2 regions of the Anaerostipes amylophilus genome follow, and region 2 is predicted to be linked to the other one. Evidence: riboswitches for the same ligand, from Rfam matches in the RefSeq annotation. Region 2 holds a riboswitch; the other holds the start of a gene.

Region 1 (11,506 bases), on a different contig from region 2:
GATGATACACTGACAATATCTATGATATTTTCTAATATCTTAAGTTTTGCCAACATAAACTGAACAGTTCCTCTTCCTGTCGCACAAACAAGTGCTACCGGAATTTTCTTATTTTTATTACTTTGTATCTTTTCTTTTTCTATCACTGATGCAAAATACAAAACAAGAAACATCACTTCATCTTCTCTAAATTTCTTTCCGATAAAGTTCTCTAAATTTTCAAGTTCTTTATGTACAATCTGAAGGATTTCAGGATAATCATTGATAATCTCATCTTTAAATGGATTTACAAGAACTTCTCCATTCATAACTCTGTAAACTGCAGATTTCATATGTGCAACCATCAGATCATACAGTCCAAAATCCAGATAAAAATCGATTCCTAACTGACCTGAGATCAAATGAATTGCTTCTGCGATCATCACATTGATATCTAATGAGGTTGCACTGTTTCGCTCACCTTTTAAATATCTTTTTCCTCTAAGATGTTTTGTGAACATCAAAATTTCTTCTTCTGTTATCTTTACATCATATTTTCTTCCAATTTTATTTAAAACAGATTTGCTGAAAGGATATTTTGAACTGATCTCTATTTCTTCTTTTAATTCATCATTAAAACTTATAAGATATTTACCCTGATCTAATCGATTCAAAATGATCATCAATTCAATGCCTGCTTCATAAAACGAATAGTCTTCCAGGATAACACCTGTCTCTTCTTCCTCTTCCAGCAGAATATTCTTAAGATTTTCAAAAGAGTTCATTGTATCGAGTTGCTTTAAAAGCAACCACCAATATACATTCAACGTATATCCGTTTTGATAATATTCTTCACTGTTAACTTCCATAAGTTTCAGAATATTTTCACGGATCTGTGTCTCTGTTGCATCGATCACATATCCAACATGTGGTTTTGCTTTTAAAGTCATTTCCCTGTCTTCAAACCAGCTTTTCAACTCCTGAAGATCATTTAAAATTGTATTTCTGCTGACTCCAATTTCATTTTTAAGCATATCCACTGTGATGTATTCTCTGCCGTTTAAAAGTATCAAGGCTAAAATTGTATGTCTCTCATTTTTTGTCATGGTGTAAGAATAGAAATTATAATTTTGAATAAATTTTTCAAACTCTTTCACAGCGATTTGGTCTTTATCTTCGATACTCAGTTCTCCTTCGCTATTCTCAAAGATTGTTGGTAATCCAGCTTCCATAAGATCATCATTGATACTCTTAATTGCTAATCTTATAGAGCGCTCCTGAACATTATATTTATCTTTAAATGCTGCTACCGTTGATTTATCATTCCAAATCAGCTCGCTGAATATTTTATTCTCTCTTCGGTTCATCTTATCACCCATTTCCCTTCGACTTGTTTTTATTATAATTTCTGATTGGATCTATTTGAAGTCCAAGTTAACGTCAAACGTTTTTATCAATTTGTACTAATTCTACGATTTATTATCTTATTTTTTGTATCTTTCTACCAACAAACGTCCAATTTACGTGGTTTGTGTTTTATTTTTTATTGTTTTAAATAGTACAAAACGATAAAATATATTGATTTTTTTGCAAAAAATAATTGCCAGATTTTGAAAAAAATCTGACAATTATCATACTTTATAATTTAATTTTCTTCATATATCAACAGCTTTAGCTGCTCAATTAATCTTTTGTAAATTACTGCTGAAATGCATTCAGTAAGTTAGGGATCATCTGTTTCTTACGTGACATAACTCCTGGTAATACTGCAATCTTATCTTCTGGTGTTACATCAAATCCACGCTCGATCACACCTTCTGCATCTGGTCCGCAGATTAATAGATGTGTTGTCTCTTCTAAGATATTTGTTAACATAAAGAATACATAGTCAAGTCCCTGTTCTTCTTTTACGGAATCCATATACTCAAGGATTGGTGCTTTGATATCATCTAATTCACCCTGATCCATAGATGTAATCTGTCCAACACCGAAGTTAATTGTATCAGCGTTGAATTTCTTGTAATCCATATAGAAAATTTCGTTTGGAGTCTTACCACTTAAATCACTTCCTGCACGGAACATAGCTTTTGCATGCTCTTCTACATCAACACCTGCGATAGCAGCTAACTCTCTTGCGATCTGCTCATCAACTGGTGTGCAAGTTGGTGAACGGAACATTAATGTATCAGAAAGGATTGCTGAACACATTAATCCAGCCATCTCTTTTGTGATCTCGATTCCCTGTTCACGATACATCTGAGCAATAATTGTTCCTGTACATCCAACTGGCTGGTTTCTGAAGTATACAGGTGAAACTGTTTCCACACTTCCGATTCTGTGATGATCGATGATCTCCATGATCTCGCATTCTTCTAATCCTTCGACAGCCTGGGATACTTCGTTGTGGTCAACTAAGATTACCTGTTTCTTGCTGAATTCTAAAATACGACGTCTGGAAATAAATCCTACGAATTCATTATCTGAATTCAATACAGGGAAATAACGGAAACGTTTCTTTGTCATCTCTTCTTTGACATCATCGATATAATCTGTTTCATTAAATGATACAATCGTATCTGTTGCCATAATGTAAGATACTGGCATAGCCTGGCAGATTAAACGGCTTGCTGTAAATGTATCGTATGGTGTTGTGATGATTCTGCAATTTTTTTCTTTGGCAAGTTCTAATACTTTATCACTTACTTCTGTTCCCATACATACAACGATACACTGTACTCCTGTCTGAAGTGCACCGATCTGTGCATCTTCACGGTTTGCAACGATCACTGTATCTTTCGCTGTTACAAACTCTTCCATTGTGTCAACACTTGCTGCAGATACTGTTAATTTACCTTCTGTGATATATCCTTCAATATCTCCTGTCTGAAGTGTTCCATCTAATGTTTCAACTACATTCTTGTATGGTGTTTTTGATTTCGCAAGAATCTCATTATCATAAACATCCATGTCTGCTTTTAAAACATCACTGATAGATACAAGTCCGATCATTTTCTTTCCATCTAATACTGGAAGAGATACAATCTTCTCTGTCTGCATCATCTCTCGTACAGATTTCAGTGAATCTGTTGGTTTTGCCCCTTTAACAGAATTTAGGTTAACATCTGTAAGTCTTGGTCTTACATCACTAACATATTTAGGATCTTTGATTCCAAATGTATCGAGAACATATCTTGTTTCACCATTGATATTTCCGGCACGATATGCTTCGTATCCATTCCCTTCCACCTGATTTTTAAGATTTGCATATGCGATCGCAGAACAGATAGAATCTGTATCTGGATTGCGATGTCCAATTACATATACTTTTTTCATTGTTCCTCCTTCTTTCTTGGCAGCCTTATTGTGAATGTCGTATACTCATTCTGGCTGGTTGCTTTAATAGTTCCATCATGAAGCTCGATGATCTCTTTGGCAATAGCAAGTCCAAGACCTGCACCACCTGTTTCGGATGATCTCGCTTCATCTAATCTGTAAAATTTCTCAAACAGGTTGTTTAATTGATGTTCTGGTATCGTCTTGCCCTGATTCCTTACAATAACATCTGCCTCATCTCCATCGATCATCCCATAAACCTCGATCAGAGAATTTGGATAGCAGTATGAAACTGCATTCCGAAGCAGATTCTCAAAAACCCTGGCAAGTCTGTCCGGATCACCATAAATTAAAATTTTATCATCTACCTCTATCTTCCACTCTAATCCTTTCTGCTTAAATACCGCAGCAAAAGAATCCATCACTTGTTCAAGTAGAACATAAAGATAAAATTCCTTCTTATCCAATGTGATATTCTGAAGATTATATCTTGTAATCTCAAAAAATTCATTGATCAGTTCGCCCAGTCGTTTCGCTTTCTCAAGTGAAATTCCGGTATATTTTGCTCTCTGTTCCACCGGCATATCCGGTGCTTCATTGAGCAAGGATAAATATGCAATAATTGAAGTCAGCGGTGTCTTAAGATCATGAGCAAGATATACGATAATATCATTCTTCCTTTGCTCACTTTCCTCTGCGATCCGTCGCTGCTCTTTCAATGTTCCTTTGATCTCATTTAACTTATTCTCCAGTGGATTCAATTCTGGAGGGAGTAAAATATGATCTTTGGACTCATTTAAGATCATCTGAATACCGCTTTCAACCTGTTTTAGATAAGTTGTAAATTTTGACATACCCAGATAAAAGCTTAACAAAAGTAACAGAAAAAATCCAGCACCAATGATCATTGTTTTATTCTGCATAAAGATCAGACGATATATACGGATTGCTTCTATCTCATCCATGCCAAGCCGTTCAAATATATAAACAACCGTTTTGGCAAACGGATCCTGAAACACCCCATCTACAAAAATATCAAGTATAAAATATCCGATAAATGCAACAATAAGGCTGATTCCCAGTGTCTGCAATATAATCCTTATCTTTAAACTTCTGTATTTACTCCTCAACTTTGTATCCAACTCCCCAAACTGTCTTGATCAGCTCTTTGTGTCCCATGACATCTCCAAGTTTCTCCCTGAGATGTCTGATATGTACCATAACTGTGTTGTTATTGTTCTTAAAATATTTTTCTTTCCACACCTGCTCAAACAGATTCTCGGAGCTTATTACTTTGCCTCTGTTCTGAGTCAGGATCCAAAGTATAGAAAATTCCAATGGAGTTAGTGTAATTTCTTCTTCTCCATAAGTGCACTGATGTGTCGCACGATTCAGAATAAGTCCTGAAATCTCCAAAGTATCTTCCTGATCAGATCCAGAACCATCGTTATATCTTGTAAATCTTCGTAGCTGTGCTTTTACTCTCGCCATAAGTTCAAGAGGTTCAAATGGCTTCTCAATATAATCATCAGCTCCTAATGTCAATCCATTGATCTTATCCATGGATGATACTCTTGCAGTCAGCATAATAACTGGAAAATTGTGCTTTAATCGGATCTGTTTTAAGATTTCAAATCCATCAATATCCGGCAACATCACATCAAGGATCGCCAGATCAATATTCTCGTGCTCTACACATGCAAGTGCATCTTTTCCATTGTAAAATTTAAATACATTATAATCTTCATTCTTTAAATATAATTCAATAAAGTCAGCAATTTCTTTTTCGTCATCTACTACTAATACTGTTGACTGTCTCATCTGCTTCCTCCTTGTTTACTCTTTACCCCCAGGGATCACCTGAAATCTGTGGCCTGTTTCTTCCTCTTCCAGTTCTTCTCTTGTATGACCTTTTAGTGCATATACAGGAACTGTCTTATAAAGTTTAAGAATCAGGTCACAAAGGGTTCTCTGTTCTTCTCTTGCATTATCTTCTAACAAGCCTGTATACGCCTCTGTAATTTCCGTATATGTTACTCCGTTTTGAATCTTTACAACCAGTGATTTTACGATCATCATAGCCTGATACTGATCATCCTCTATATTCTGCATGACAAAATCAAATAACTCTGGAATACCACTCCAATTTCCAACTCCATTTGACAAGGCTAATTCTTTGTACTGATCTTCACTGTAAATCTTCCAGGAAATATCTTTGTTAATGGTCCATTTGATAAACACATCATTCCTGTCATCCACCTCTCTGCTTGCATAGATCAGTCTTAAATTCGTCTGATTTCTCAATAAGATACCAGACTGCCAGAATACAACTCTGTGCATCACAAATTCTTCCAACTCATCATATGTCATATCTTCTATCATGTTATCCCTGATGATCTCACAACATTCATAAATATCCAGAATACCATATAAAAATAACATTCCAAATAAAATATTCTCAAGTCTTGTGTATTCTTCCATCTGAGCCTGTGTCCGATGACTCTTAAGCGAAAAGAAAAATTTGTCTTTTGCCTCCATATTAATATAGATCGTATCATCTTCATAAGAGAGAAATCCAAGAAAATGCAACTGTTCCAGTTCTCTTAAATACATCTGCGCGATCAGGCTTTCTCCTTCCATCTCCCAGCACTGTAATAAAAATTCAATTGCTTCCTGTTGCAGCATCTTCATCACAAGCTGTGGTCTATCATAAAGTTTCTCTGCAACTTTAGCTGCCAGAGATATCTCTGCTTCTCCATCATTAAAAGGGGCACCGAGTCTCTCGCACACAACCATAAGGTTCACCTGCGGATTCGTTGCGAGTTCTTCTACAAATGTTCTTCCTGATGCTTTTATCAATGACATATCTATCCTGCCCTCCTTCGTTTCAATCTTATAAAGTATATCTTATCAGACCCCTCCCGTCCAGTGGGACATTTAAAAAGATTTCTTTAAAATAACTCTCTGATCTTATCAATCTTTTCTTTCGTCATGCGATATCCCATATCATATGTCTGCTTCAATACATCAATATCCTTTTCCAGACTTTCAATTGGATATTCTGGCCTTAAGATTACTGCTTTTCCTTCTTGTTCGAGTTTCTCACAATATCTTACTGTTTTGTTATATTCGATATGTCTCTTCATTAAAAGTTCCGGCAAATGTGGATATTTTCTCTTCAGTAGTTTCGCTGTGATCTTATGGCTTCTGCTTAGTTCTTTTCTATATCCTTCAGGTCTAGTTAATACGATCAGATTCTTCTCATTGCCATCTTTGATTGACTTTCTGATCGGGATCGGATCTGCCAGTCCTCCATCATAATATGGCTTTCCATCAACATAAATCGCTGGAAATACAAGTGGTATCGCACATGTTGCACGAAGCATCATACACTTTTTGTCTAATTTCATTCCATCTTTATATTCTACTTTTCCTGTCCATGCATTGGTCACTCCAACTCGGATTCTTCCTTCGTATTCATAAAATGTCTTCCAGTCAAATGGATATAACTTATTCGGAATCGTATCATATACAAAATCAAGTCCAAATAGACTTTTATCTTTTAATAAATTTCCTGCTCCTAAATATCGTTTATCATTTCTATGATTCATAAGAATCTTTAAATTACGTTCTTTTTGTTTTGAAATATATGAAAATCCATCACAAATCCCCGCTGATACACCGATCATATATGGAAACATGATATCTTCATCTAACAATGCATCCATCACTCCGGCACTGAAGATTGGACGGAATGTTCCGCCTTCTAAAATAATACCTGGCATGTTATGTCCTCCCATCAAGTAAAAAATATCACTTTATCTCTCCTAAATTTTATAATAAGTGACACTTGTTAAATATTATATCACGTTTTCATAATAGAATGTTACATTTACTCAAAGAAATTATGAAAAGAATTCGAATTTTGTGTGAACAAAAAATAACCTTTTTTGTTGATATATCGTGCCCTCGATGGTACAATGTTGATGTAACTGAAATGGGAGCTTAAAAGGTGATACCTTAGCTGAGAGGAAACTTACGTTTCGACCATGGACCTGATACGGGTAATGCCGTCGTAGGGATTTGGATGCTATGAATACAAGACGAACTGTAAACGGGCATCAGAATGTACCTTTAGTTTGTCTTTTTTTATCTCAACATATCTATTTTAGATTTTGACGATAAAATTATAATTTAAACCGAATAAAGTCTCCCAAAATTTTATATTTTGGAGGTATACATTTTATGAATTACACAACTCAGATGAATGCAGCAAGGCAGGGAATTATAACAAAAGAAATGGAGGCTGTTGCTACTTATGAAGGAATTGATGTGAAAGATCTTATGGCTGAAGTTGCAGCTGGCACGATCGTTATTCCTGCCAACAAGAACCATAAGTGTTTAAAACCTTTTGGTATCGGAAATTCCTTAAAGACAAAGATCAATGTAAACCTTGGTACATCCAGAGACTGTTTAAACTTAGATGTTGAGATGGAAAAAGTAAATAAAGCTGTTGAGATGGGTGCTGAAGCGATCATGGATCTTTCTTCTTTTGGACATACTCACGTATTTCGTAAAAAACTTGTCAATGAATGTCCTGCGATTCTTGGTACAGTTCCTATCTATGATGCGATCGTTTATTACAATAAAGCACTCAAAGACATCACATCTCGTGAATGGATCGACGTTTTCAAGATGCATGCCGAAGATGGCGTTGATTTTATGACGATCCACTGTGGAATCAATCGTAACACTGCAGATCGTTTCAAAGCGATGAAGCGTAAGATGAACATTGTTTCCCGTGGTGGTTCCTTAATCTTCGCATGGATGGAAGCAACTGGTAATGAAAACCCATTCTTCGAATATTATGACGAAATCCTCGATATCTGTAATGAATATGACGTAACTTTAAGCCTTGGTGATGCATGCCGTCCTGGATGCCTTGCTGATGCGAGTGATATTTCACAGATCGAGGAACTGGTAACACTTGGTGAATTGACTGCACGTGCATGGAAAAAGGATGTTCAGGTTATGATCGAAGGTCCTGGACATATGCCAATGGATCAGATTCAGGCGAATATGAAGATTCAGCAGACGATCTGTCATGGAGCTCCATTTTATGTACTCGGACCTCTTGTTACAGATATCGCTCCTGGATATGACCATATTACTTCTGCAATCGGTGGTGCGATCGCCGCTGCATCTGGAGCAAGCTTTTTATGCTATGTAACTCCTGCAGAACATTTACGTCTGCCTAATGTTGACGATGTAAAAGAAGGAATCATGGCTTCTAAGATCGCAGCTCATGCAGCAGATATCGCCAAAGGTGTAAAAGGTGCCATGGACTGGGATAACCAGATGGCAGCTGCCAGACAGAAACTTGACTGGGAAAAACAGTTCGAACTTGCTCTTGACCCTGAAAAGGCAAGAAGATATCGTGCAGAATCTACTCCTGAAAGAGAGGATACCTGTACAATGTGCGGAAAGATGTGTTCCGTACGTAACATGAATGCCGTCCTTGCCGGAGAAGATGTGGACGTCATCTAATACTTTTAAGCATCCAGACTGTTTTTATTTTAGACCTCCGGCACATGTCAGATTCTATTTTTCGTATCTGAATATATATATGAAAGAAGGTACTTTATATTATGAGTAATGAAAGAAATGGCTTCTCCAGCCGCTTAGGATTCGTCCTCGCAACGGCCGGATCTGCCGTAGGTCTTGGAAACATCTGGAGATTTCCATACCTCGCTGCCAAATATGGTGGAGGAACTTTTTTATTGACTTATTTAATCCTTACTTTAACGTTTGGATTTTCATTAATGATCACTGAAGTTGCATTAGGAAGAAGAGCTGGAACCAGTGCGATCCGTGCATTCGGACATTTCAATAAGAAATACACATTTATCGGTTATCTTACAACACTGATCCCATTTATCATTTTCCCTTATTATTGTGTGATCGGTGGATGGGTAACAAAATATGCACTTGTTTCTATTCAAGGTGGTATCCACGATGCTGCTTCTGATACATTTTTTACAGGATTTATCAGTAAATCTGCAGAGCCTATGATCTATGTTCTTGTATTTTTGATCGTTACTACTTTAGTTGTTGCTGGTGGTGTCAAAGGTGGTATTGAACGTGTCAGCACGATTATGATGCCGGTACTGATCGTCTTACTGATCGGTGTATCCGTATTCTGTATTACAAGACCAGGTGCTATGACCGGAGTTGCATATTATATCAAACCAAACTTAAAAGATTTCAGTCCAACAACGATCTTAGCGGCACTTGGACAGCTGTTTTACTCTATGTCACTTGCCATGGGTATCATGGTAACCTTTGGTTCTTACATGCCAAAGAAATCCAATCTTGAAAAATCTGTAACACAGGTTGAGATCTTTGATACCGGAGTTGCTTTCCTTGCAGGACTTATGATCGTTCCAGCTGTATTTATATTCTCTAACGGAGATTCTTCTATGCTTGCGAAAGGACCATCTTTAATGTTCGTTATGCTTCCTAAAGTATTTAACAGCATGGCATTTTCAAGCATTATCGCAGCTGTATTCTTTATTTTAGTGTTACTTGCAGCACTTACTTCTTCCATTTCGCTGCTTGAGACACTCGTCGCAGTACTGATGGATAAGTTCCATATGAAACGTGGTACTGCCTGCATTACGATGTTTATTGTTGCTCTGTTACTAGCAGTTCCATCTTCTTTAGGATTTGGAGCATGGAGCAATATTACGATCCTTGGATTTGATTTCCTTGATTTCTTTGATTTTATCAGTAATAGTGTATTAATGCCGATCGCTGCATTCTTAACATGTATCTTTGTTGGTTATATCATCAAACCAAAAGAGATCATTGATGAAGTTGAAAGTTCTGGAGAATTTAAGAGAAAACCTTTATTCCTTGTTATGGTTAAGTATATCGCACCTATTTGCATTGTTGCTATTTTGGTGTTCTCTGTACTTGAAGGACTTGGATTTATCACAGTCTAAAAAAATAAATACCTCATGGAAACGCGCTCATACGGTTTCCATGAGGTATTTATTTTTTCCTGGAGGTCACTGGCGAAATTTATGTGTTGTTTGATAAGATTTTTACTTCTTAAAAATTATTTATGCTTTTTCCATCCATTTCATCGCAACATCTTTCCAGAAATTCCTGTATCATCAATGTTTTATCCACAAAGTAATAGTTTTCTTGTATTAATTTAGGAAAACTATTGGTCCCTATAGGTATGGCTTTTTATTCTACCGGATGTAAATTCTTCAATGAAATGTCCATAATAGGCGCTGAATGTGTTAACGCTCCACAAGATACATAGTCAACCCCAATCTCACGGATCGTCTTTAAACGTTCTTTTGTAACGTTTCCGGAACACTCTGTCTCGGCTCTTCCGTCGATCAGTTTGACTGCTTCTTTCATTGTGTCATCATCCATGTTATCTAACATGATGATATCTGCTCCTGCTTCTACGGCTTCTTTTACCATGTCAAGATTCTCTGTCTCTACTTCGATCTTTCTGACAAATGGTGCATAGTCTTTCGCCATAGCAACCGCTTCTTTGATTCCACCTGCTGCTCCGATATGGTTATCTTTCAGCATAACTCCATCAGATAAGTTATAGCGGTGATTATGTCCTCCACCAACTGTGACTGCGTATTTTTCAAATGGACGCATATTTGGTGTTGTCTTTCTTGTATCTAATAACTTTGTTTTATATCCTTCTAATTCTTTAGCTAATTCACTTGTCATTGTTGCGATACCACTCATTCTCTGTAAGTAGTTTAATGCAACACGTTCTCCAGATAAAAGGGCACGGATATCTCCTTTGACAACTCCCATCAGCTGTCCTTTGGTTACTTGATCTCCGTCTTTTAATTCTGTCTCAAAAACAACAGTATCATCTAAAAGTTTAAAAACTCTCTCAAATACTTCTAATCCACAGATGATCCCATCCTGCTTACAGATTAAATTCACTTCTCCCTGTTTTGGTTCTGGCATCACTGCGTTTGTGCTGACATCTTCCTGTGTGATATCTTCTTTTAATGCATTCATCAGATATTCATCGATGTTAATTTTCATCGTTACACCACTGATCATAAAAACTTCTGTCCTTTCGTTTGATTTCATCAAGAACAAGCTGTTCATTCTCTTTTTCACGCTGTTCTTCATTCTTATACTG
Region 2 (11,506 bases):
TGCTGCAATCTCATTTTTATTTTCTTTAAATAATTTCTCTACAGAATCTTTATCATTATATTCTGCAACTAATGTATTCTTTGTATCGTCTTTTGGAACTCCGGCACTGTCTGGAACGGATGTTGTTAATGCCCCAGAACCTGCTTTTACTAGCAAACTGTCGGAATGTCCATGATAACATCCGCGGAATTTGATGATCTTATCTCTTCCTGTGAACCCTCTGGCTGCACGGATCGCACTCATGACAGCTTCTGTTCCTGAACTTACCAAACGGCTTACCTCCATGGATGGAATGAGTTCACTGATCAATTCCGCCAAAATTACTTCCTTCTCTGTTGGTGCTCCAAAGGTTAATCCGTTTTTGCAAGATTCCATAACCTTTTGAATGACCTGTGGATGAGCATGTCCTAAGATTCCAGGTCCCCAGGAACATACATAATCAATGTATTCATTTCCATCGGCATCAATGATTCGATCCCCTTTTGCTGATTCCATAAATCTTGGAGTTCTGTTTACCGCACGAAATGCACGGACTGGACTATTAACCCCACCTGGAATGTGTACTTTTGCTCGTTCATATAACTCTTTTGATCTTGTATCACTCATTTATCTTTCCTCTTCTTTCAGCCATTTTGCAACATCTAATGCATGATAAGTAATGATCATCTTTGCACCGGCACGTTTTAATCCAACCATATTTTCCATAACGATCTTTTTCTCATCGATCCATCCATTGGCTGCAGCTGCTTTTACCATGGCATACTCACCGCTTACATTATATGCAACGATTGGAATATTATATTTCATGGATGCTTCTTTCATAATATCCATATAGGCAAGTGCTGGTTTTGCAATAATAAGGTCTGCACCTTCTTCGATATCTTCCCCGATCTCGCGCATCGCTTCCTGTCCATTGGCTGGGTCCATCTGGTATGTCTTTCGGTCTCCAAATCCTGGTGCGGAGTGTGCTGCATCACGAAATGGTCCATAATATCCTGACGCGAACTTAGCACTGTAAGACATGATTGGTGTGTATACAAAACCTGCTTCATCTAAAGCTTCACGAATCGCTTTTACTCGAAGATCCATCATATCACTTGGTGCAATGATATCTGCTCCTGCTTTTGCATAACTTATAGATGCTTTTGCAAGAAGTGGCAGTGTTTCGTCGTTTAAGATCACGCCATCTTTCACGAGACCGCAATGTCCATGAGAAGTATATTCGCAAAGACATACATCTGCAATGATGATCAGTTCTTCGTATTCTTTCTTAATCTGACGGATTGCTTTTGGTACAATTCCATCTTCAGCGTATGCACCACTTCCGACTTCATCTTTGTGATCTGGGATTCCAAAGATTAAAATTGCTTTGATCCCTGCTTCTTTAATTCTGTTAATTTCTTCTGGCAGGCGGTCTAGCGAATACTGGTAAATTCCTGACATGGATTCTACTGGATGCTTGATATCTTCTCCTTCTGTGACAAAGATCGGATAGATCAGTTCATCAATTCTTACATGGTTTTCTCTCACCATATCTCTCATATAATTACTTGTTCTTAATCTTCTTGTACGTTCCATTTTACTGTTCCTCGATTTCACTCTGATTTTTTGTATATTTTTGAATGATTTCATTGATTCGTTGTTCTTCTAGTGAATCAATATCTTTTAATCCGATTTGTAATAATTCTTTATAAAATTCCTTGCGCTGCTGTTCTGTGGCAATACATGATTTTGCAAACGCTCTCAAACTTCCTAAGATCTGTGCGATCTGTCCTAATTCTTCCGTCAGATTTGGTTTAATCTTTTCCTTTAAATATTGCGTGATCATAGGGCTTTGACCACCACTTGAAAACGCCGCAACTACTTCTCCTTCTTTTACATAGGATGGAAAAATAAAGCTGCAATCTTCTTTCTGATCAACTGCATTGACCGGAATCTTTCTTTGCATACAGATCTTGCTGATCTCACTGTTTACCTTTGGATCATTGGTTGCTGCAACCACAAGCTCTGCTTCTTTGAAATCTTCCTCCATAAATGTTCGAAAGATTCGGCGGATCTTATCGATCTGCCGAATCTGGGGTATCATCTCTGGTGCGATCACGGTAACATCCGCTTCAAAATCTTTTAAGACTTCGATCTTACGAAGCGCAATCCTGCCACCACCGATCACGAGACATTTTTTATTCTTTAGTTGTACAAACATTGGAAAATATACCATTGCTTCTACCTGTTATTGTAAATATTCTTTTGCGATTTCCTTGATACCTTCTGGATGTTTTGCATTCCACTGTGCATAATCAAGTCCTTCGCTCTCAACGGTATGTCCTAATTTTACAAGGAATTTTGGAATATCTTCTTCAAGGATGGTTCCTACTTCTTCTCCCATAACCTCTTTGCCCTGATAATCAGATCCATTGATATGAAGAACAAATGCAGAATGAGCAACTTTATCAATCACTTTCATACTTCCGTGGAATCCGATCTCTCCGATCTGGTGTGTTCCACAAGAAGACATACATCCGGAAATATGAATCTTTGGTAATGATCCATCTTTTAATCCGGCTTCTCTTTCTGCTTTGATCACTTTGTGTAACAGTCCTTGAGAATCTCTTAATCCAACCTGACAGATTGTTGCCCCGATACAGGATACCGATGTCTCAAACAATGTTTCTGCACCGTCATTTGTGACTTCTAAAACTTTCTTTGCTTCATCTCCAGTCAGATTAATGATATACATCGTCTCATCTGGAGAGATCCGTGCTTCTACCTCATCCATATCTTTGATCACATCATAGATCTGACCTAATTTCTCAGGTTTTGGACAGCCACCAAATGGATGATAAGCAACTGCATATAATCCTTCTTGTTTCTGCTCGATCACACGTTTTCCTTCTGCTTTACTTTCATCTCCTTGTTTTGTTACTTCAGGAATCTCTACATGAAGATCTAAATCCTGTCCAGATGCGAAAACTTCATCTAATTTCTCATGGAATGCTTTGATATATCCTTCTTCTCCTAAAGTTTCCTGCATATAGCGAGTTCTGGCTCTTCCACGCTGTTTGTAATTTCCATGTGCGATAAATGTCTCTCGCATTGCACAGATATAATAAAGGATCTTCTCTGGTTTTACATTCTCAGCAACTTTCAGTCCAAATCTTGCATTATTGCCAAGTCCACCGGCACTGTAAACATCAAAGTTTCCATCTTCTCTTGCCACAAATCCAAGATCACGGAATGTTGCATGTGTCTCATTCGCTGGTCCATTTGAGAATCCAACTTTTAACTTTCTTGGCATGACTTCTTTTTTAATAAATGTCATTAAATACTCTCCAGCTGCTTCTGCATAAGGAAGAACGTTAAAATATTCTCCTTTCTGCACACCGGATAATGGAGATACAGTAACATTTCGTGGAAAATCTCCACCACCACCCATTGTTACAATGCCATGATCTAATCCACCTTCCATGATTCCATAGATTGCTTCTGGCTGTAAGTTATGTAACTGAATTGCCTGACATGTTGTCAAATGTACTTTATCTATGTTATATGTTTTAATATTGTCTGCGATAAATTTTAATTTGTCTTTTGTTAAATGACCACCCGCCATACGAAGACGGATCATGCTTGCTTTTCCATCTTTCTGTGCATAGCTTCCGTAACCACCGGAGAATCCTTTATAATCTGCTTTACTTAATTCTCCTGCATAAAACCGGTCTGTCTTTTCTTTAAATGCTGGCAGGTCTTTTTTCCATTCCTGTGGATTGATCGTTTCCATATGTAAAATTCCTTTCTGAATGTTTTGTATCATTTGTCTTATCATACCACATTTACATAGTCGTTTGAATGATTTCTTTCTTTTTCTACAAGAAATGATTCGATGGCTTCTGCAAGGTTTTTATGTCCTTCTTCATTCATATGTTCCATATCTGCCTTACTTGGTTTGGCTACATCACTTGCTGCAAGAAAATCACATCCGTATTTCCATGCAATCTTTAAATATGTCTGTTTTAATTGTTTGGATACTTTCACAGAATGCTGATCAAATTCGGGATCAAACCCTGGTTTCCATACATCTTCTCCAAGTTCAATTGGAGATACTAATAAAATATCGATCGTAGGATCATGTTTTTTGATCTGTTGGATTAATTTTTCGATGCCTTTTCCAATACGCTCTGCACTTGCATGATTGTATATTTTACAGTCATTGGTTCCAAGCATTAAAACCACCTGATCAAGCGGTGTGTGTGTTTCTAAAAGCATCGGAAGTACTTTCGCTCCATTCCTTCCATCTCTTGTTGCATCATCAAACACACTGGTTCTTCCGCATAATCCTTCTTCAATGATTCTATATCCTTTATCGTAAAGCTTCTCTGATAAAATACCTGTCCATCTTGTTTCTCTGTTATATCTTCTATTTGTACCGGGGATGAGTCCGTATGTATTGGAATCTCCGAAGCATAATATTTCTTTCATCTCTGTCACCTTCTTCGTTATATTTCATACAATTTTAATAGGAATAATATGATTATAAGGAATGAAATTATACTTGTCAATAGGTTATGAACAGAAAAATACCTTATAAGATATAAAAATATCCTATAAGGCATTATAGATTTGTGCTATTTTTAATTTAATTTTTCTCACAAGCACTCTGAATTATTTTTTTCCAACCATACTTTTTATGTTTCCATCGCTCCTCTTCCATTAATGGCTCATACTTATCACACTTAATCTGGTCAAAAATCGTTTTATCATAAATTCCCAAAGCAATTCCTGCCAAATATGCTGCCCCAATTCCTGCAACTTTATTTTTATCAATCCCTGCTTCTGTAACCAGTTTCTTTACAACATAAATCGTATTTTGATAGATTTCTTCCGGATTATGTGATACCAATCCAAGATCATTAATAATCTGTTTGTGTGAAAGGTCTTCTCTTCTTAACGTAATACCTCGATCATTAAATAAAAAAAATGGCTTTATATCATATTTTGTATATGATATAAAACCATTTTTTCGTTATTATTATATAAGTTAATTTATAAAGGGCTTAGTCATTCTTCTTCCCAAGCAATAAACTTACGATCACACTTAAAACAATCGTGATCACCATATCAGGAAGTGTGTTTCCAAGGATCGTATCGACACCCATCAGCCAGCGGTATGCAATAAAGCCAACAACCCATACAAGCATGTTCTGAATGCATACAGATTTTCTTGAAAAATCCTGATGAAGGATAAAGAAATCTGCGATCTGTACGGCGATCATTGGTGCAAAGACTGAACCGATCAGATATAAGAAATCTGTGATGTCATCCATTGGATAAACAATGGCTCCAATGATTCCGATCACTGTTGCTGCAACTGCGATCCATTTTCCATTGATATTCTTAGATAAAGATTCACTGGAAATTCCAGCAGACCATGCATCTAAGAATGTTGTTGTTACGGTTGAGAATACGATAATTAATAATCCTGCGATTCCAAGTCCGGCTTTTACCATGATCTGTGCGATATCAGATTCTCCTGTGAAAATAGAGATTCCCATACCGATCACATACATCCAACAGCTGACTAATCCATAGACGATCACGCTTGCCCATGTTGCTTTTGTTGGTTCTTTTGCTTCTCTTGTGTAGTCACTGATCAATGGAAGCCATGATAATGGCATAGCTACCGCAAGTTCTACAGCTGCGCCAAATGTTAATCCATCGTTTGCAACCGTATTTAATGATCCATGTCCAAAAATGATAAAGCTTAATACAACGGTTAAGATAAATAAAGCTGCCATTGCAACCGTATTAATCTTTCCTAAACTTTCAATTCCAACTAAGATCCAGATGATGATCAGTCCTCCGATCACAACTGGCCATACCCAGTTTGCCACATGAAAGATTCCTGCTGCCGCTAATGATCCATCATAGATCATGATGGCTGTCCATCCAACTAACTGTAAAATATTTAATACTGCAAATAACAAAGCTCCTGTTGATCCAAAGCTCATTTTTACAGTTTCCATTGCGCTTTTTCTTGTCTTTCCACCAATAAATCCGGCAAAAAACATCATTCCACATCCAATGATGTGTCCAATGATGATCGCTAATAATCCTTTGGTAAACCCTAAAGGTGCGAAACTTGTACCTGTTAAAATTTCTGCTAATGAAACTCCTGCTCCAAACCAGATCAGTCCGTTTTCAAAGATTGATGTTCTTCTGCTTCCCATCACTTATGCCTCCTCTTTCCATTCATCTTTTAAATCAAACGCATGATTCATTGGTCCACTTCCAGCTCCTAAATCTAACATATCTGCTAAAGCTCTTGAAATATAATCTTTTGCTCTTTGTACAGAAGTCTTAAGATCAAAACCTTTGGCAAGATTTGCTGCGATGGCACTAGAAAGAGTACATCCTGTTCCGTGTGTGTTTGGGTTGTTGATCCTCTTTCCTTTAAACCAAGAAACTTCTTCTTTTGTATATAATAAGTCATTGGCATCGTTGATGTTATGACCACCTTTTAATAAGACAGCACATCCAAGATCTTCATAGATTGCTTTTGCCGCTGCTACCATATCTTCTTCCGTGTGAATCTCCATACCACAAAGAATCTCTGCTTCTGGAATATTGGGTGTGATTACCGTTGCAATCGGTAATAGTTCTTTCTTTAATGTATCTACAGCATCTTCTTCTAATAATCTTGATCCACTCGTTGCTACCATCACTGGATCAACAACGATATTTTCCGCTTTATAATGCTGTAATCTCTCTGCGATCATTTTGATCAGTCCACTCGAGGAAACCATTCCAATCTTGACTGCATCTGGCCTGATGTCTTCAAAGACTGCGTCGATCTGTTTCTTTAAAAACTCTGGATCTGCTTCTAAGATTCCTGTTACGCCGGTTGTATTCTGGGCTGTCAGTGCTGTAATGGCGCTCATTGCAAATACACCATTCATTGTCATAGTCTTTAAGTCAGCCTGAACTCCAGCGCCTCCACTGGAATCACTTCCAGCGATTGATAATGCTGTTCTCATAAGTATCTCTCCTTTTCTCTTATGCATTATTTTTGTATTGCGATCAAAAGTGGTGCCCCCAATTGACCGCATTGTTTTATAGGCTGTTTTCTCATAAAATTTACTTGCCTATAAACACAAAAAACGGAAAGCTACTGATTTAGTAACTTTCCGTATATTCGCGATTCATGATCTTCGTTTCCTACGCTGGCATTACCCAAATCAGGTTCAAAGGTCGAAAGTTTTACTTTCCTCTCAGCCTGTTTCACAAGCTCCCTGTTTTTATTTCTTTGTTATTATAGATCAAATCGTTTGAATTTTCAAGTTTTTGTATACAAACTTTAAATTTCTTTTCCTTTTGTTGCGATCACATGAACAATAAATGGAACAAACAGTGTGATAAATGCTGCGTATCCAAGGTATGCATATCCCTGTTTTACAACGGCTAATAATCCAAACTGTGCAATGGCAAAAGCTAAGAATGTAAAAATAAAAGTTGCAATGGCATTTCTTACTAAAGTTACTTATTTTTTGTAACAAATGCTATTTCTTTTTATGAAGCAATCTTTTGTATATATGTTATATTCTTATTCGTCGTCATCACTAACGATCACTGGCTCTTTCTCCACCACCTGCTGTGGTTTCATTGCCTGATTCACAACTGGTGCTAATAATACTTTTCCTGTTCCACGGTATACATTTACCAGACCTTCACCACTCACTGCAGAACCAAGCAAAGATCTTCCTGCTCGTTCTACCGTAAAGTCAAGACTTCCACTCCATGCAATTGCAAGGTTTCCGTCAATCTTTATAACATCATCTTCTAATGTGATTTCCACTAATTCTTCTCTTGGGCAATCGGATTCCAGACAGACAACTCCGCTTCCTTTTAATCCTAGGTTGAAGAATCCTTCACCACCTGCAAATGCAGAAGAGAACGTCTTTCTTCTGACTGCTTTTTGTTTCAGTGTAGATTCACAGGCTAAAAATAAACCATCATCTAATACGATCGAATTACCCCATTCGTCAAGATCTAATAAAATGATATGTTTATATGTAGGTTCCAAAACAAGAGTTCCATCTCCTGTATATTCTGGCTTAATCGCAGATTCTCCCGTTACTTTTCCCCGGATTGTCTTGGATAAGAAATCTCCTGCTCCTTTGATTCCTGTTGTCGCAGAGACATCTCCTGCCATCCACTGCATGGCACCTGCCTGAATTGTTACATTTCCTTTAGATAATTCGCATTTAAGCTGACGTTTTCTTACGTTCATCTGACTGCAGAAGAATGCTAACTGGGCATCTTCTGGCATAACACTTAAGTCTCTCTGATATTCGATGACTTCAAATGGTCCTGACTGGTCGATGATCTTTACGTCGTCGTTGTCACTGAAATTGCTGATTTTGTACATAATCTTTCCCTTTCCTGTTATTTTAAAGAAACGTTTCTTAACTATTGCTCTAATTTATTGTTCATTTTAATATCAGTTTACCATATTCCTTTTTCATCCACAAATGAAACTATTTGTATCAAAACATGTCTATCATTTCTTGTTGAGATTCTTTATCATTAAGTGTTTTTTTTTGGGGGATATCTGGACATATGAAATCTATTGTTTATAATATTATTTAAAAATAAAACTTTAAGGATTTTTATTATGGGAGGGAATTATTATGGAACATATTATCGTTTTATTTATCTTGGCTTTATGCTTTTTTTCATTTTTTTACTTTTTATATCATGTACTGGTAAAATTACAGAACAAAGAAAACTTTTCAGATGAGTATAAATTGATGGTTGCTTCTATTGTTATTTTTGTTTTTATATTGTTGATATAAAATTTTCTTAAATAAAAAACAGACCATATAAAACTTTAGGTCTGTTTTTAATTTATACAACTGTTTCTATAATATATTCTCCTTTATAATCAATAATAATATCTGTTCTTTTATTATCTCTCATTCGTGCTTCAATATAATAATTTCCTACCATTTTCTTCTATAAACTTTTGATCTTTTTCTGAATAAATTTCTTCATAATATTCATAAAACTTTTGCATTGCCAATGGCATTTGCAACATTCCAGATACAATAAATTGATTTCGATCAGATGATACCTTCATATACATTTGATTATTATCTGCGATATTCCATAGACTGTTATATTTCGATTCTTCTTGTGGATGTAGTTTTAACTTTAATGTTTTAATATCGTAAACACCTGCAAGAATTACAGAATGAAATGTTACATCTTTTCCCTGCTGGCATTTTAAATATTTCTCTCTTAGAAGTCCGAGGAAAGATAAGAAAATCTGATTGTCTGAACTTTTGTCTACTTCATCGGCAGCTTCAAAACTTAAACTCAAAACCAGATAATCTTGTTTTCGCAATTCTTTTTCCAGAAGATAAAGCAAGGTTGTCTTACCATATTGTCTGGCTCGATTGATCGTAAAGTATTGTCCTGATTCGATATATTGATTGATAATCTGCTGAATCCTGTTGCTAAGATCAACCATATAATTTTTCTCCGGGATACATGTTCCTGTTGTACAAAACTTCTTAGCCATAAACCCCAACCTCCTTTCTTGTCCACTCTCTATTAATTACACCCTTATTCTACAATTCATCAAAATCAAATATCATTGGGATTGTGCTTTCCTGATAATATTTCTGTTCTTTTTCAAAATAAGCTTCTAATCCTTTATAGTCTTGTTCGTGCTGTGCTTTATTAAGATATCGATTATATTCTGCTTTATGAATATCACGGATGATTACTGGAACAATATTATGATCCAGACATTGTTTTAGAATGATCATACGCCCGACTCTCCCATTTCCATCCTGAAATGGATGAATATTCTCAAACTGTGCATGAAATTTAGCAATATCGTATAATGTAATTTTCTCTGCGTTATGATACTTTTCTAATAACTGATGAATCTTTTCTGGAACTTCTTGTGGCAATGCTGTCTGGATATCACTGACTCTGTTTGCACGCTTTTTCCACCCACCAATTGCATATCCATTTGCTCGATCTTCAAAAACACCTTCCTTTAAATTTTTATGCATATTTTTTATGATATCTTCTGACAAAGGTTTTTCCATACATTTCATTACATAATTAAACATTTTGAAATGACCATTCATTTCTTCTATATCTTTTGTTCGAAAAATCATGTCTGGATCATCCACATATAAAGTTCCTGTTTCAAACATACTTGCTGTCTGTTTCTCTGTTAAGGTACTTCCTTCAATTCGATTGGAATTATACGCCATACTCCTCTGTGTATAACCGTATACTCCGCTTCGATCCTGTTTTTTAAATTCTATTTGCAGTCTGTCTTTTAATCGTTTCATATATGTTTCATTTTCCATGATTTTATCTCACCTCTTTTATTTAATCTGTTATTTTTAAGTATAGCATGAATTATGAATTTCTACATCTATTCTTTTAGAAGTCTATCCAATAATACTTCCCGATTATTTATAAACATCTCCGTAATCTGATAACTTTCCGTCTCCTCATACTCACATAAATGAATCCTACCATCATCAAAACAATAAATGTCAGCGTCTGGAATTCCTAGTAAAATCGGTGAATGCGTAACAATAAAGAACTGTGCTCCTTTTCTTGCACATTTATATATCTCCATTAATAATGTTAATTGTCTTTGTGGTGATAATGCCGCTTCTGGCTCATCAAAAAGATACAATCCATTGGGCTGTAGATTATTTTGTGCTAATGCCAAGAAACCTTCTCCGTGTGATCTCTCATGATATCTGGCTGAATCTATTCCACCATATTCTTCTTCCTTCGTTGCAACATTATAGAAACTTTCTGCTCTAAGAAAATATCCCCATTTTTCCTTCCGATATCCTTTTACAACTCTGATGGCATCGCATAATTCGGAGTGTGTATCATGCGTAGAAAATACATAGTTTTTCGTTCCACCTTCTGGATTAAATCCATAAGCTATGGCAATTGCTTCTAATAATGTAGACTTTCCACTTCCATTTTCTCCAACAAAAAAGTTGATTGAATTTTGAAATTCTAGTCTTTCAACATCTTTTAATGCTTCTATTTGTTTTAGGTAACTGTCATCATCTATTTTGTTCCAGTCAAATATAATGCCCTGTATAAACTGATCATTCATTGGATTTCCTCTCTCCTGCTCCCTTCTTCCCAATCTTTGCAATGCGTTAAATACTCTATAAGTTTATCTGTATTGTTATCATAATCATATTGTGAAATTCCTTTATAAAGTGCCAACTCTGTAAAAAGTCCACTACAATTTGATTCAATATATCCTGTAGCTTCATCTATGTAAACATATATTTTCTCTTCATCATCCATTTCTTGATAATATTCCTTGCTTGCCGTTGAATCTTCAACACGATATGCATGGAATTTTATATCTTCCGATGAAATATTCTCTCCATCGAGTGAATGCATGATATTGAACCTGCATATTTTCATTTCAATATCTGATATATTTTGC

What was found. Region 2 has a riboswitch for thiamine pyrophosphate ahead of thiD (bifunctional hydroxymethylpyrimidine kinase/phosphomethylpyrimidine kinase). Riboswitches for the same ligand answer to the same signal wherever they lie in the genome.
Region 1: it holds a riboswitch for thiamine pyrophosphate, as region 2 does, so the genes downstream of both, thiC (phosphomethylpyrimidine synthase ThiC) here and thiD (bifunctional hydroxymethylpyrimidine kinase/phosphomethylpyrimidine kinase) in region 2, are expected to answer to the same signal.

Annotation. Positions count from the first base shown of each region.
Region 1 is NZ_JAOQJG010000001.1:299,860-311,365, forward strand. It holds gene OCV53_RS01490 (BglG family transcription antiterminator) at 1-1,346, opposite strand, end outside; gene OCV53_RS01495 (putative manganese-dependent inorganic diphosphatase) at 1,678-3,312, opposite strand; gene OCV53_RS01500 (sensor histidine kinase) at 3,309-4,442, opposite strand; gene vanR (VanR-ABDEGLN family response regulator transcription factor) at 4,432-5,133, opposite strand; gene OCV53_RS01510 (hypothetical protein) at 5,149-6,177, opposite strand; gene OCV53_RS01515 (patatin-like phospholipase family protein) at 6,264-7,097, opposite strand; TPP riboswitch at 7,300-7,411, shown strand; gene thiC (phosphomethylpyrimidine synthase ThiC) at 7,558-8,859, shown strand; gene OCV53_RS01525 (sodium-dependent transporter) at 8,961-10,316, shown strand; gene OCV53_RS12500 (AAA family ATPase) at 10,426-10,560, opposite strand; gene nadC (carboxylating nicotinate-nucleotide diphosphorylase) at 10,567-11,424, opposite strand; gene OCV53_RS01540 (L-aspartate oxidase) at 11,396-11,506, opposite strand, start outside.
Region 2 is NZ_JAOQJG010000003.1:195,779-207,284, reverse strand. It holds gene hemL (glutamate-1-semialdehyde 2,1-aminomutase) at 1-606, opposite strand, end outside; gene hemB (porphobilinogen synthase) at 607-1,578, opposite strand; gene OCV53_RS05435 (precorrin-2 dehydrogenase/sirohydrochlorin ferrochelatase family protein) at 1,580-2,218, opposite strand; gene OCV53_RS05430 (nitrite/sulfite reductase) at 2,231-3,775, opposite strand; gene OCV53_RS05425 (GDSL-type esterase/lipase family protein) at 3,817-4,473, opposite strand; gene OCV53_RS05420 (FGGY family carbohydrate kinase) at 4,631-4,981, opposite strand; gene cytX (putative hydroxymethylpyrimidine transporter CytX) at 5,049-6,221, opposite strand; gene thiD (bifunctional hydroxymethylpyrimidine kinase/phosphomethylpyrimidine kinase) at 6,225-7,028, opposite strand; TPP riboswitch at 7,190-7,295, opposite strand; gene OCV53_RS05405 (AIM24 family protein) at 7,595-8,419, opposite strand; gene OCV53_RS05400 (hypothetical protein) at 8,978-9,574, opposite strand; gene OCV53_RS05395 (Fic family protein) at 9,624-10,382, opposite strand; gene OCV53_RS05390 (AAA family ATPase) at 10,451-11,161, opposite strand; gene OCV53_RS05385 (hypothetical protein) at 11,158-11,506, opposite strand, start outside.